One region of the Silvibacterium dinghuense genome, then DNA from elsewhere that is predicted to be linked to it. Evidence: riboswitches for the same ligand, from Rfam matches in the RefSeq annotation. Region 1 holds a riboswitch; each other region holds the start of a gene.
The links. Region 1 has a riboswitch for cobalamin ahead of ESZ00_RS13365 (ribonucleoside-diphosphate reductase subunit alpha). Riboswitches for the same ligand answer to the same signal wherever they lie in the genome.
Positions count from the first base shown of each region.

Region 2: linked by a shared signal. The riboswitch ahead of ESZ00_RS07340 (TonB-dependent receptor) and the one ahead of ESZ00_RS13365 (ribonucleoside-diphosphate reductase subunit alpha) in region 1 are both predicted to bind cobalamin.
Region 3: linked by a shared signal. The riboswitch ahead of metE (5-methyltetrahydropteroyltriglutamate--homocysteine S-methyltransferase) and the one ahead of ESZ00_RS13365 (ribonucleoside-diphosphate reductase subunit alpha) in region 1 are both predicted to bind cobalamin.
Region 4: linked by a shared signal. The riboswitch ahead of ESZ00_RS07290 (TonB-dependent receptor) and the one ahead of ESZ00_RS13365 (ribonucleoside-diphosphate reductase subunit alpha) in region 1 are both predicted to bind cobalamin.

Region 1 covers NZ_SDMK01000002.1:996,124-999,461, forward strand. Annotated here, with positions in the region: gene ESZ00_RS13365 (ribonucleoside-diphosphate reductase subunit alpha) at 1-1,599, opposite strand, end outside; cobalamin riboswitch at 1,703-1,895, opposite strand; gene ESZ00_RS13370 (alpha/beta hydrolase-fold protein) at 2,000-3,338, opposite strand, start outside.
Region 2 covers NZ_SDMK01000001.1:1,873,267-1,876,604, forward strand. Annotated here, with positions in the region: gene ESZ00_RS07340 (TonB-dependent receptor) at 1-1,947, opposite strand, end outside; cobalamin riboswitch at 1,959-2,134, opposite strand; gene cobU (bifunctional adenosylcobinamide kinase/adenosylcobinamide-phosphate guanylyltransferase) at 2,196-2,750, opposite strand; cobalamin riboswitch at 2,882-3,052, opposite strand; tRNA gene ESZ00_RS07350 (tRNA-Ser) at 3,164-3,253, opposite strand; gene bglX (beta-glucosidase BglX) at 3,323-3,338, opposite strand, start outside.
Region 3 covers NZ_SDMK01000001.1:583,819-587,156, reverse strand. Annotated here, with positions in the region: gene metE (5-methyltetrahydropteroyltriglutamate--homocysteine S-methyltransferase) at 1-1,592, opposite strand, end outside; cobalamin riboswitch at 1,734-1,936, opposite strand; gene ESZ00_RS02205 (Hpt domain-containing protein) at 1,965-2,306, opposite strand; gene ESZ00_RS02200 (response regulator) at 2,323-2,703, opposite strand; gene ESZ00_RS02195 (PAS domain S-box protein) at 2,722-3,338, opposite strand, start outside.
Region 4 covers NZ_SDMK01000001.1:1,859,761-1,863,098, reverse strand. Annotated here, with positions in the region: gene ESZ00_RS07290 (TonB-dependent receptor) at 1-2,000, opposite strand, end outside; cobalamin riboswitch at 2,078-2,272, opposite strand; gene ESZ00_RS07285 (histidine phosphatase family protein) at 2,292-2,921, opposite strand; gene ESZ00_RS07280 (CbtB domain-containing protein) at 3,090-3,311, shown strand; gene ESZ00_RS07275 (CbtA family protein) at 3,321-3,338, shown strand, end outside.

The DNA of each region.
Region 1 (3,338 bases):
CAGGCCGAGACCCACCGGACGCCACTTCGCGTTGGAGCTTGCCGCTTCCTCGATCGGATAGTAGTTGATGTCGATCACGCGATCGAGCATCGGCACCGCAGTGTGCACGGTGCGCGCCAGCTTCTCGAAGTCGAAGCTCGGCCGTCCGTCGGCATCCCAGGTCACGTGCCGCCCAAGGTTGATCGAGCCCAGGTTGCACACCGCTGTCTGGTCGCTCGAGGTCACCTCGGTGATCTCGGTGCACAGGTTCGAGAGGTGCACCACATTGCCCTGCTCGCCGGTCTGGTTGCACTTCAGGTTGGTCGCGTCCTTGAAGGTCATCCAGCCATTGCCGGTCTCGGCCAGCGTGCGCATCATGCGTGCATACAGGTCGCGAGCCTTGATCTGGCGGCGATAGAGCTTTTCCTCTTCGGCTTTCTCATAAGCAGCCTTGAAGTCATCACCATAAAGGTCGGGCAACTGCGGCACGTCCTTCGGATCGAAGAGCGACCAGGTACCGTCGGCCTCCACGCGTTGCATGAAGAGGTCGGAGATCCAGTTGGCCAGATTCAGATTGTGGGTACGGCGCGCCACGTCGCCGGTGTTGTCTCGCAACTCGAGGAACTGCTCGATGTCCGCGTGCCACGGCTCCAGGTACACGCAGCATGCGCCCTTGCGCTTGCCACCCTGGTTGACCGCCGCCACGGAGCTGTCCAGCGTGCGCAGCCACGGCACGATGCCGTTTGAGAGGCCATTTGTCGCGCGGATCAACGATCCTTCGGAGCGCACACGGTGGAATGCGAGCCCGATACCGCCGGAGAACTTCGACAGCAGTGCAACATTCTTATAGGTGTCGTAGATGCTGTCGAGCGAGTCGAGCGGCGAATCGTGCAGATAGCACGAAGACATCTGCGCATGCTTGGTGCCCGAGTTGAAGAGCGTCGGCGAGGATGGCAGGTAGTCGAGCGACGCAATCAACCGATAGAAGTTGATGGCCTCATTCGGCGACTGCGCCAGACCGCAGGCTACACGCAGAAAGAAGTGCTGCGGCGTCTCGATGATGCGGCGCGAAAGCGGATCGCGCAGAAGGTAGCGGTCGTAGACTGTGCGCAGGCCGAAGTATTCGAAGCGATCGGAGAAGCTGTCATCGATCGCGTCATTCAGCTTGCGGGCGTGGGTATGCACGAACTCGGCCGTGGCGTTGCTGACCACACCTTCATGGTGCCCGTAGTTGATCGACTGCGAGAAGGAGTAGAGGTTGAAATTCGAAACCTCCTTCGTGATGGTCGCCAGCAGCAGGCGTGCCGCCAGCCGCGAATACTGCGGCTCTTCGGCGATCAGCGAAGCCGCCGTGTCGATCGAAATCTTGTCCAGCTCCTGCGTGGTCGCGCCATCATACAGGCCGCCGATCGTCTTCGAAGCCACGCGGATCGAATCCACATGCTGCAGCCCGTGAGCGCATCGCTGCACCGCACGCACGATCTTGTTTACGTCCACCGGCTCGAGTGATCCATTGCGTTTGCGCACATGCATCACCGCCGTCTCTTCGGGCACGGGAAAACCCGGCGTCACATCGGAGAGGGTCGTCTGTACAGGAATGCGATCGGTAGTAGCGGCCATCGGGAGAGTCTCCTGGGCCTCGGAAAGCATGCGAAGAAACAGCACCAGCCGCTCCGGGCGGAGCAGCGCCAGTTACCGTTACTTCGCCTCCCCTCGGAGGCGCGAACGTATATTTCCGTTGGCAGGTCTTCGGACTATGCAGGTTCGAACCTACTTGCCAGACTTCCCGAGGTCCGAACGGGACCCAGTGTCCTCGTGGCTTTCGTACCTGCTAACCGCTGCGGGGCAGTTCCGGAGTTTCACCGGATTCCCTTTTCATCCTCCTCATAGAAGGAACCATCGGAATAAACCCACTATAAGTTGAGTCGACAGCCACAAACAAGACCACCCATTGTGGATATTCTGCAAATCTCTGCAAAACCCCACCATGGGTGACCGGTAGCCGCTCTCTATTAACGAATCAGTAACGCCAGCTCTTTACATCCGCTCCTTCGGGCGCCGTTCTCAGCATGTGATCGACCATCTGCGGAAGCACCCGCTGCGGCCAGTTCGCATTGTTTTCCTGCATCGTGTACTCGGCCGGACCGCCCGTATAGCAATGCGGCTCACCCGGCCCGTACTGAAACTGGGCGTCCGAGTGCGGATTGCGCGTCGCCTCGAGCGACTTCTGTAGATCATGCACCGCGTTGTTCAGGAAATAGGTGTCGCCGTCTCCGACCGCGAGGTGCAGCTTGCCCTCGAGCTTCGGTCCCAGCGTCGCCCAGTTCTTCTGCATATAGGCGTTCAGGTCGTAGTGCTCATGCCAGTACTCGACGACCTGCTTGTCGATCTCCCCCGTCAGCGGATCGATCACCTGTGCCGGGTAGCCATCTGCTCCCTGGGGTGAAAAGACCGCCTGCCAGATATTCCACTGCTCGGTGGAGCGCCCATGCGTGCCCAGCACATATTCGAAGCGGAACTCAGCATCGGTGTTCGCGATGATCGAGCCATCCGGCTTGCGATCAGCCGCTATCGGAATCTCGCCGAAGTCGCCCTTGCGGACAAAGGCATTCGCATCGTTGTAGAGATCGATGTTCTGATAGCCGTGGAAGTCCACCGGGTCAGGGCACGCTGCCCAGGTTCCGTTGTACATATCCGGATAGAAGACTTGCGTCGCCAAAGCTTCCCAGCCGCCGGTCGAGCCGCCGAAGGTAGCGCGCGCCCATCCCTGCCCAAGGCCGCGATACTTCTTCTCGATAAACGGGATCAGCTCCTCGTTGATCGCCGAGCCGTAAGGGCCCACATTCGCCGAGTCCACCACGTACGAGTCGTCATAGTATGGGTTCGCGTTCTGCACGTAGATCATGATCACGCGCGGCAGCCGACCCGAGGTCCAGTCCTGATAAAAGCGGTAGCCCGCGCTTCCACGGCGCGGACCGCCCTTTGCCTTCGGGTCAGGAGGCGTCGTCACCCACGGCAGCGGCCCGAAGCCCGCATGGTAGTGATCCTGATAGACAACCAGCGGATAGTGCGCATCCGGATGCTCGTCGAAGCCATCGGGCAGCAGCACCCATGCGCCCAGGTAGACGTCGCGTCCCCAGAATTTACTCAGCTTTTCACTGCGGAATCGCTCGTACTTCAGCCACTTCGCGCCAGGATCCTTTGCTGCCATCACCGCCGGATCTTCGTCCGTGCCCTCGATGGGAGGAATCACCTTGTCCAGCGTCAGCTTCAGCACAGTCTTCGACTTCGGATCAAAATGCACCTTCACCGGCGCGTCGTAAGGATTGCCTGGCTTGTGATTCCAGTGTTGTCCTTCG
Region 2 (3,338 bases), on a different contig from region 1:
TAGCTCGACCTCGGCGCCCTGCGCGCGATACGCAAGCGAGTTGATGTAGGCTCCGCCGTATTCGAAGGGCGGCAGATCGGCAGCCGGAATGCCCAGCTCGATGAGGCCGGCCTGCGGCACGTATTCCACTCCATTCGTAAATGCATTGTGGAAGTACGTGACACCCAGAAGCCCGCGTCCTTTGAAGATCTGCTGATCCACGCCAGCATCGTAGGTGCGCGAATCTTCCGCTCCAAGCGGCGTTACGTGATACTGCGAGATCAGCTGCGCGCCATCGGAGAGCGGCTCCAGCAACCCGTAAAGTGAGTTGGTCTGGTCATAGACACTCGGCTCCTTGATGCCCTTGCCGAAGCTCGCGTGCAGCTTGGTGCCGTTGAAGAAACTACGGTCCGAAGGACGCACGAGGTAGTACGCAAGCGACGCACGCGGAGTCGCCGCAAATCCGAAAAGGCCGTTGTCTTCAAGCCCTGTGCCCAGGTTCCAGAAGAGCCGGTTGCGGACATCGCCGGAGAGCTGCAGCGTGTAGCTGTAGTTATCGCGGCTGATCGTGCTCGGTGTCTCGCCGGTGTATCCCGCCGCGCCATACTCGTGCTCGTACTTAAATGCGCCGAGCGCCAGGAAGTGCGGCGTCACGCTGTAATCGCTCTGCGCGTAGACAAAGTCGCGGCTCGATGGCGACAGGTACTGCGAATAGGTATCGCTGTACTGAAAGATGGCCTGTCCATGCACAGAGTAGCCGTTGGCGCCGGTGATTGTGACCGGCGCGCCGAGCCAGTACCCGATCTCGGGATCGTAAATACCGGTCGCGCCAAAGTCGTTGTATTCGGAGTTCAGCCGCAGACCTCCGTAGCGAACCATGTTATGCCACTTATCCGTAGCCTGGTTATTCCAGGTCACGCCGTAATAGTTATCCTGCTCCTTCTGCTGCCCGTCGTCGGGGATGCCGTAGAGCGCAATGGCGTTCGGCTGACCACCGGAGACGATGACATGGCGTACGGTAAAGCGAAGATCGTTGGCCCGGTTCGGCGTCCATCCGAAGTTACCGGCATAGGTAGCATTGTGGAACTCGCTGTTCGGGATGTTGTTGTCGGTGTCGATGCGCGCAAAGGCCGAGTAGAGATCGAAATGCTTATATGCCATGCCCGCGGTCACGTTGTTGCGATAGGTGCGGAAGTTGCCCGCCTCGCCGGCATAGGTGATGTAGGGTAGCTCCGTCGATCCGCACGGCGTGGTAAGACTGACGACACCGGCCAGCGCATCGGAGCCATAGAGCGCACTGTTCGGTTCGCGCAGCACTTCGATCGACTGGATGCCCGTGCTCGCGAGGTTGGCAAACTCCACCGCTCCACCGATAGCATCGGCCGGGATGCCGTCGATCAGCACCTTGTTCGCATCCGATGCGCCGCCGCGGATGTACAGCGCAGTCGTGCCGCCCATCTCGCCGGTCTGCGTCATCTGCAGTCCTGGCACCAGGCGAAGCGGGTCCTGCACCTCGGCAGCATAGCGAAAGTCCTCGGACGGCATCACCGTCACCGAGGTTCCGGTCTGCGCTTCCGGCGTCGGAGCACCCGTCGAAGTAACCGTCACCTGCTGCGTGAGCGTGGGCGTGGCGAGCGTAACGTTCAGCTCGCCGTCTCCGGACGCGGAGAGATATACGCTCTGACTGCCGGCAGCCTGAAAGGATGGAGCAGCGGCGCGAATGCTATAACGCCCCGCAGCCGGGATTGCGAAATGGTACGCGCCGGTGCGGTCACTGCGCGTGCTGGCGATCACATGCTCATTCTCGACGAGACTCACCGCGGCATCGGCAACCGCCGCGCCCAGCGGATCGACCACCGTGCCATGAAGCTCACCGAACTTCTGCGCCTGCAGAGTGGGGAACCATGACGGAGACAGGAAAAGTGCGAGAAAGCCACAGGTAGACAATCGACGTACAAAAACAGACATGTTCCCCCTCGGGTTCGTGCTGCAGCCGGGCCGGTCTCCTGACTCGCGCGTCATCGAGCAAGTGCTGCCTTCCGGGAGCCAGGCTCCAGTGGCGTTAGAACTTCCTGCACTTCTCTCTGCGCTCACAGTTACGGGGTAGTGGCGGATTTGCACCGCGCTTCCCGACACCCTGCTGGTGATGATGTTCCGTGAATACACTCCCTGCATCGAAACGGACCGCGACAGTCCATTTCGATCACAGGAAAACGCTAAGGCGCGGAAGCCGCCATACCCTTCAATGTGAGCGGCAGCCCCGCCACCATGAGGACCACATGATCAGCGAGGGCCGCGACACGCTGGTTGATCTCGCCCAGCAGATCGCGATAGCGCCGCCCCAGCTCGAAGGCCGGAACTACTCCGCTGCCCACTTCATTCGATACAAGGATCACAGAGCAGGGCGCTGCCTTCAATGCAGCACAAAGATCAGCAACAGCCTTCGACAGCCCGTCGGGATCGCCGCTGAAGGTGTCGAGCAGCTTGCCCGCATATAAGGTGAGGCAGTCGATAACCAGCAGATCACAATCCTGCACCGATCCAATCGTCTCAGCCAGCCGCAGCGGCTCTTCGATTGTCTTCCAGTGCCCGGGCCGCTCGGCTCGATGGCGTTCGATCTTGCGCCGCATCTCTTCGTCATCCCGCCGCTCGGCGGTGGCGAGAAACGTTACACGGTCAGCATGCGAGGCGAGTTCGAGCGCATAACGGCTCTTGCCGCTGCGCACCCCGCCCAGGACGAGGGTTACGCGCGAAGGTGCAGGTGTGAACATGCTCGGCTTTCCGGCGCTCGCCAGGGCGAACGCACAAAGGCAAAGCGGGAAGGAACGAGAAATCCGCTGCCACGTGATCCGGAAGGTGATCCCGTGCTCATGCTCTTCAACTCTCCCATCGAAGTTGAATCAGCCCGGACTGGCATCTGGCCGGTCTCCTGACTCACGCCTCACTGAAATCGAGCGGCCTTCCCAGAACTTCAGTCCCAGTGGCGCAAAATGCCGATCTCTCCGCGTTCACAGTTACGGGGTAGTGGCGGATTCGCACCGCCTTCCCGAACACCAGATGTCTTGAAAGATACCGTCCGGCTGCCGGAAGGTCAACGCCTGCAGCCGATGCAGGGGAACGTCTTCCTCCGCATGCACAGGAACTCTGGATTTTGAGTGGAAAACTGCAGAAAAGGATTAAAAGCTGGCGGAGGGAGAGGGATTCGAACCCCCGTTACCCTTACGGGTAAAGCGGTTTTCAAGACCGCCTGTTTCAACCACTCACACATCCCTCCGCGACGGGCGCGGACACGCTGCACTTATTGTAATGCAGCGCGTCCGCTGGAGCCCGACTGGCCCAAAGCCTACTTTTGCACCTCG
Region 3 (3,338 bases), on a different contig from region 1:
GGGCGCGAGACATCGCCGTAGATCACCGGCGGTTTGACGCAGCGCGAGCCGTAGCTCTGCACCCAGCCGTTGCGGGTGAAGGCGAAGCCTTCGAGGAACTCGGCAAAGTGCTCGACCATGTCATTGCGCTCGAACTCGCCGTGTACCAGCACATCGAGACCAATGCGCTCCTGCTCGCGAATGCAGTCCGCAATGGCTTCGCGCAGGAAGGACTCATACTGACCTGTGCTCTCGATACCCTTTCGCCACGCGGCGCGATGCTTTCTCACTTCGGCCGATTGCGGGAAGGAGCCGATGGTCGTGGTGGGCACGAGCGGCAGACCCAGTTGTTTGCGCTGGGCTCCGGCTCGCGCAGGATACGGTGAACGGCGCGTGAAGTCTGCCTCGCCAAGCGATGCGAGCGCAGTGCGGACCGTGGCGTTGGTCGTGCTCTCGGCTTCTTTGCGGTCGGCAAGATCGGCTTGATTCTGCGTGAGGACCGAAGTTTCGTTGCGAGCCAGCGCGGAGAGGTCGCGGAGCTTCTCCTCGGCAAAGCGCAGCCAGCGAAGTAGGCGCGGCGGCAGAGCCGTCTCCTCGCGCAGATCATGCGGCACATGCAGCAGCGAGCAGGACGGTGCCGCGATGACCCGCTCCTTGCCGAGGACGCGGACGGCCTCATCGATCTGCAAACGAGCAGCCGAAAGATCGGTGAGCCAGATGTTGCGGCCGTCGATGCAGCCGAGACTGAGTGTCTGTTCCGGATGCAGCGCGTTGAGCACCGTCTGGAGTTGTTCGGGTGCGCGTACCAGATCGATGTGCAGCCCCGCGGTGCCGAGGCTGACGGCCAGGGGGAGATTATCGCCCAGCGCACCGAAGTAGGTGGTGAGCATCAGGCGTACCGGGCTCTTGCTCAACCGTGCGTAGATGCTGCGATAAGCCTCGGCAAGTGTGGGAGTGAGATCGGTGATCAGCAGCGGCTCATCGATCTGGACCCAGGAAACATTGTTGGCCGCGAGTGTATCGAGGATGGAGAGATACACAGTGGTGATGCGATCGACCAGCTGCAGCGGATCGAAGCCGTTGACGCCCTTGCCGAGAGCAAGCAGCGTGACAGGGCCGAGCAGCACGGGCCGGGGATCGATGCCCAGCGCGCGGGCTTCGGCTATTTCGGCGAGCAGCCGCCGTGTGTTCGGCGTAAACGCGAGACCTTCGGACCACTCGGGTACGAGGTAGTGATAGTTCGTGTCAAACCACTTGGTCATCTCCATCACGGGTTGCGTGGAGCTGTTGCGGGCCGTCGCGAAATAGCGCTCGAGCGTGACTTCGCCGCTGCCGAAGCGCTCGGGCGTTGCTCCAATCAGGACCAGCGCATCAAGTACCTGGTCGTAAAGCGAGAAGTCGTTTGTCGGAATGACGTCGATGCCGGCTTTGCGTTGCACGCGCCAGTGCTCGTGGCGCAGTGAGCCTGCGGTCTGGAGAAGCTGCTCTGCATCGATGGCGCCGGTCCAGAATTTTTCCAGTGCGGCCTTGAGTTCGCGATGGCGGCCGATGCGTGGAAAGCCCAGATTCGCGGTGGTGACGGAAACGGAAGATAAGGGTGTCGCAGAATGCATGTGTCGGTTCTCTCCTGTTGCGAAAGAACCACCCGTGCGCAGGCTTTACCTGCGCGAAGACGCAGGCATGAGCAGTGGCGGCCGGTCCAGTCCACGAGAACGGCAAACCTCAAGCGCACCCACGGTCAGCTACCAGCGCCTCCGTGGTGGTGGCGGCAGGCTGGTGTTCGGACTTGAGGGCCGCCTACTCCATGGCCGCTTCCCATCCGTGAAAGGACAGTGCGTTGGCTCTTCGCCGTGCCACGTTTCGTTCCCCATACCGCTGCGGGACAGTGCCGGATTCACACCGGCTTCCCATTTCGCAGAGCTCGCAAAGAGCCCTGACCTGCTCAAAACCAGTGTACAGGGTTGTGTGTCATCGTTCGGAGAAGGTCAGGCGCAGCGCCGGTCCTGCGCGGCCATCTCTTCGCGCAATTCAACGAGCCACTGCTGTACTTCGGCGTGCCTATCGTTCGACTTCTCGTTGCCGAGAGCCTGCTCGAGTTGCGATGCCAGTGCGCTGCCGCGCGGCATGCCAAAAGTGCCCAGCACTCCGGCCAGTTTGTGCGCGGCGGATTCCGCCTGCTGGCGCAGGGAATCATCCAAAGTGCCGGCGGCGAGTGCCTGCCCGGCCTGCGTCAGCACGGAGATGCGCTCTTCGAGCGTCGCGCGGCTGCTGATCCAGATCCCTCGCAGCGCCTGTGCTATTTTTTCTTGCGCTGTCGGGTCCGTCATCGCGGACTCACGGTGTTCATTCCGCGCTCCACCCAAGCGCGTCGGATATCTGCTGGACGAGCGTCATCGGATCGAAAGGCTTGAGCAGGATGGCCGCGACGCCGAGCGAAGCGAAACGCTTCTGATCCGCTCCCTGGACCTTCGCGGTGAGCAGAATAACCGGGATCTGCGCGATCTCGGGAATCTTCTGCATCTCCTGGAATGTTGTCGGTCCATCCATGCCGGGCATCATCACGTCGAGCAGGATGGCATCCGGTTTTTCCTGGCGGGCGCGCTCAATGCCATTGCTTCCCGAGTTGGCCGTCAGCACGGTCCAGCCTCCGATCATCTCGAGCGTGAGGCCGGCTACCTCGCGGATATCGTCGTCGTCATCGATGATGAGAATGCGCCTGGACATGGTCGTTGCTCTGATCTTTTATTGTTCCGCCGTTTCGGCGGTCTCATTCGAGAAGGGAAGCTCCATGGTCATGGCATCGCGGCCGGAGTCGTGAAGCATGGCGACCACCAGCTCTTCCACTTCCTGTGGTTGCACTTTCGCCTTGGTGAGAAACTCTGTTTGTCCCAGGCGCAGTTCTGTCTGCTCTTCAGCGGGTACTTCTCGCGCAGAATATACCACCAGCGGCAGCCGGCGCATCAGGGGATGGAGACGGAGCCAGCGCACCAACTCCAGGCCGTGGCCATCAGGCAGCGCCAGGTCGAGAATGATGAGGTCCGGTGCACTCTGTTCGCAGAGCGCGATGGCTCGGCCTACCGTGGCTGCATGCCGGATAGAGAAACCGGCGCGCTCGAGGGTGGTCGTCATCACCTTCGCCAGGTCTTCATCATCTTCCACCAGAAGAACGGAGGTACTGTTCTGCGTGTTTTTGAGCACTCTCCTTAATTCGGCGAGCAGCGAGGCCTCTTCGACCGGGCGCTGCAGCCAGGAGTCCGCAGTGCGAGCCGCGAGGGGTTTATCCGTAAGGGAAAGCAGGCTGAGAACCACGATGGGGATGGTGGCGGTTTCAGCATCGCTCTTGAGGGCTTCCATGGTTT
Region 4 (3,338 bases), on a different contig from region 1:
GCATGGATGGTGAGGTTGTTGCGTGCGCGCCAGCTATCCTGCGCATAGAGGCCGAGGTAGCGATTGCGCAGGTAGAAGGGCTGGCCCGAAGACTGCGTGAAGTTGCTCGGCACGCCGATGAGGAAATCGGCATAGGCGGAGCCGGTTTCTGTTCCATCCAGGTTGAAGGTGCCGTTGAAGGTCGCGTTGGGATGCTCGTTCACCTCATCGGCGTGGAACTGCCCGCCCGCTTTGAGCGTGTGCGAGCCCATCACCTTGGAGAGGCCGTCGCTGAGGTAAATAGTGTTATTGACCTGTGTCATGTTCGTGATCGGCACACCCATGGTGAAGCTCGGGAAGGTCATGTTCTCGACGCCTTCATACTGCGGCGCCTGCACATAGATGCCAGTCGTATCGGCTCCGGTGACGAAGCCCTGCGAGGCTAGAGTCACGCCCAGGCCGCCCTTGGGCTGTCCCACGATGTTGGCGTTGCGCAGATACCCGAGATGGAATTCATTCACTGTCGTTGCGCCAAAGACCTTCGTGTCTCCAAGGGAGAAGAGCTGCGCGCGCCCGATGGTGAGTGCGTCGAAGCCCGGAATCGTGGCGCCTGCGACCGAGCCAGGATAAGGGTTATCGAGGTTGTAGTCGTCGATGAAGTAGTAGCCGGAGAGTTGGCCCATCCAACTATTGGCGTCGATGCGGATTGCGCCCTTGTCGTCACGGACAGTTTCGGCGTAGGCCGAGGTCGAGAACTGGTCGGAGCCGGTATTGGGCGACGGGATGTACTTCAGCAGGTTCTTCGCTGGTGCGGACCACGCGCTCTTTGGAATGACGCCATTCGGGAACACCGAGGAGTAGGCCTCGCCTGAGGTCACCGTATAGCCGAGATCCTGGCTGAGCAGGGACGCGAGATAGGAACCGCTTACGCTGCCGGTCAACAGGCTCTGCTGCGTTGAAGTGTTGAGAAAATCGCCGCCGCGCTCCGCTGTTGTGGGTACAGAGATATTTCCTGTCGAGATTCCCTGCGTGGTGCGCGTGCCCTGGTAGTCGGCAAAGAAGAAGACTTTATTCCGGATGACCGGTCCGCCGAAGGTGCCACCGAATTGATTCTGGCGGAAAGCGGGACGCGTGGGGTCGAAGTAGCCGCGCGCATCGAGATCGGTGTTGCGCAGGAATTCGAAGGCTTCGCCGTGGAACTGGCCGGCGCCGGACTTGCTGACGACGGTCACCATGCCGCCGTTATAGTTGCCGTATTCCGGATCGAAATTATTGGTTAACACGCGAAATTCATCGATCGAATCGAGATTGGGAATGATCGACGTGCCGCCGTTCATGTGCTCCTGCACGTCGATGCCGTTCACCAGAAAGCCGTTCGAGGACTCGCGCTGGCCATTGATCGAGAGGTTGCCGGGATTCAGATCGCCGGAGGGGTCGAGGCTGCCGGTGACGCCGGCCATGATGACCGAGCTCGCAAGCAGCGTGGAGATGGGCGCGACGCCGGGCTGGATGGCGAGCAGGTCAGTATAACTTCTGCCGTTGAGTGGCAGCGCCGTCATCTGTGCGCCAGAGACGACTTCGCCAAGATGCGTCGAACTTGTTTCCACCTGCGCGCCGGTATCGCTGGTGACTGAGATGGTGTCAGTCTGGCTGCCGACGGCGAGCACTACATCGAGGCGGATAGCCGCATCGGTATCGACCGAGATGGCCGTCTTTTTCTGCGTGGTAAAGCCGGCCGCGGTGATGGTGAGATCGTAGTGGCCTACGGGAAGGTCGGGGAAGGAGTAGAGTCCCTGCTTGTCGGACGAGGCCTGCCAAGCGGTCTGCTGCGCGGTGTTGATGAGCTTGAGCGAGGCTCCCACGATGACGGCGCCGGTGGAGTCCGTGACTGTGCCGGAGATGCTGCCTCCGCTGGCGGCGTGTGCGGGAATCGAGTTCAGAAGGAGTGCAATGACAGAAAGAGCGGGAAGACACGCTCGCAGAGCCGCAGATAAAAGAGCACGGAGCCGTTGTCCGGCCATCGGTAACCTCGCAGGGCATGAAAAGGCGCGAGGGCTCAGGGGGAGATGAGCGATCGTCCCCGTTTCCACGCGGAGAAGAGTCGAAAATGATCCGGGTAGGTCTCCTGACTCACAGGTTGATCCGTCACGAGACGGCTCAGATCCTCCGCCTTCCCCGTTTCCGAGTGGCTCTTGGAAGATCCATTGTCCTGATTACAGTGGCGGGACCGTGCCGGACTTCTCACCGGCTTCCCTGTTATGCCCTCGCGGGCACCCGGAGTATCTGAAAGCCACCATAGCATAACCGCACTCTTATTCCAGCGGTTCAGCCCGGAGTAGCGTACACCCCGCACAGCGCACGGTCCAGGTCGGGCCGCTCCGGCGCAGGTCGGTAAGGGTGAGCGGCGCGATGTCGAAGCGCCAGAAGAGCAGCGCGGGCAGGCGCAGCGCGTGGACGATTGCGGCCCGGATGCAGGCCGGGTGCGTGACGGTGACGATATGCTGCGGCTTTAAATCCGAATCCAGCCACGCGCCGACCCGGCGAATCAGCTGCTCGATGGATTCGCCGCCGTGTGGGGCGGCGTCCGGAGTGGTAAGCCAGGCCATCAGCCCTTCGGGTTCTGCCGATTGCACCTCGTCCATCGTGCGGCCGCGCCACTCCCCGTAGTCGCAGTCGCGCAGCGCTTCCGCTATAGCGGGCTCGAGCCTCAGCAGCCGGGCTGTCTCCTGCGTGCGCGCTTCGGGCGCTGCCCATACCTGGCTGGCTTTGGGCGCAGGCCAGCCGTGCGTCGCGAGCCGTTCCCGCTCGCGCTGGGTGATCGGCTCATTCCATGGGAAGGCCGCCGTCCGCTGCGACTCCGTGGCGGCATGCGCGATGAGGGTGAATCGAGTGCTCATAAATTCCTTCTCTGTGCGACGCTCTGCGCGTGGCATGCGCATCATCTTGACACTCATCATAGGGAGACATAGGGTTAATGCAGTCTTTGAAATGAAGTGAAGAAGCCGGTGCAATTCCGGCGCGGCCGCGCCACTGTGACCCCAAGCCAGACCTTCCTTCATTCCTTAAGCAATCTCTCGCTGTGGGACGCGTGATCCCGGGAGGCTTTCGACATGGCGCAATATCTGGCCGGCACTCTGGCTCCTCAGTCTGTTTCCATCCCCGCTATTCCGGTGCGGGAAATACTGCCGTGGGCTCTCTTCGGTGGCCTGCTCCTGCTTCTGGCGATCTACTTTGTGGGCGCGGAACAGGGAGCGACCTCGCTCATCCATGGGCATGTCGTCCATGAATTTGTGCACGACGGGCGGCATCTGCTCGGCTTCCCCTGCCACTGAGAGGACACCATGACCCGCATCCTGCTT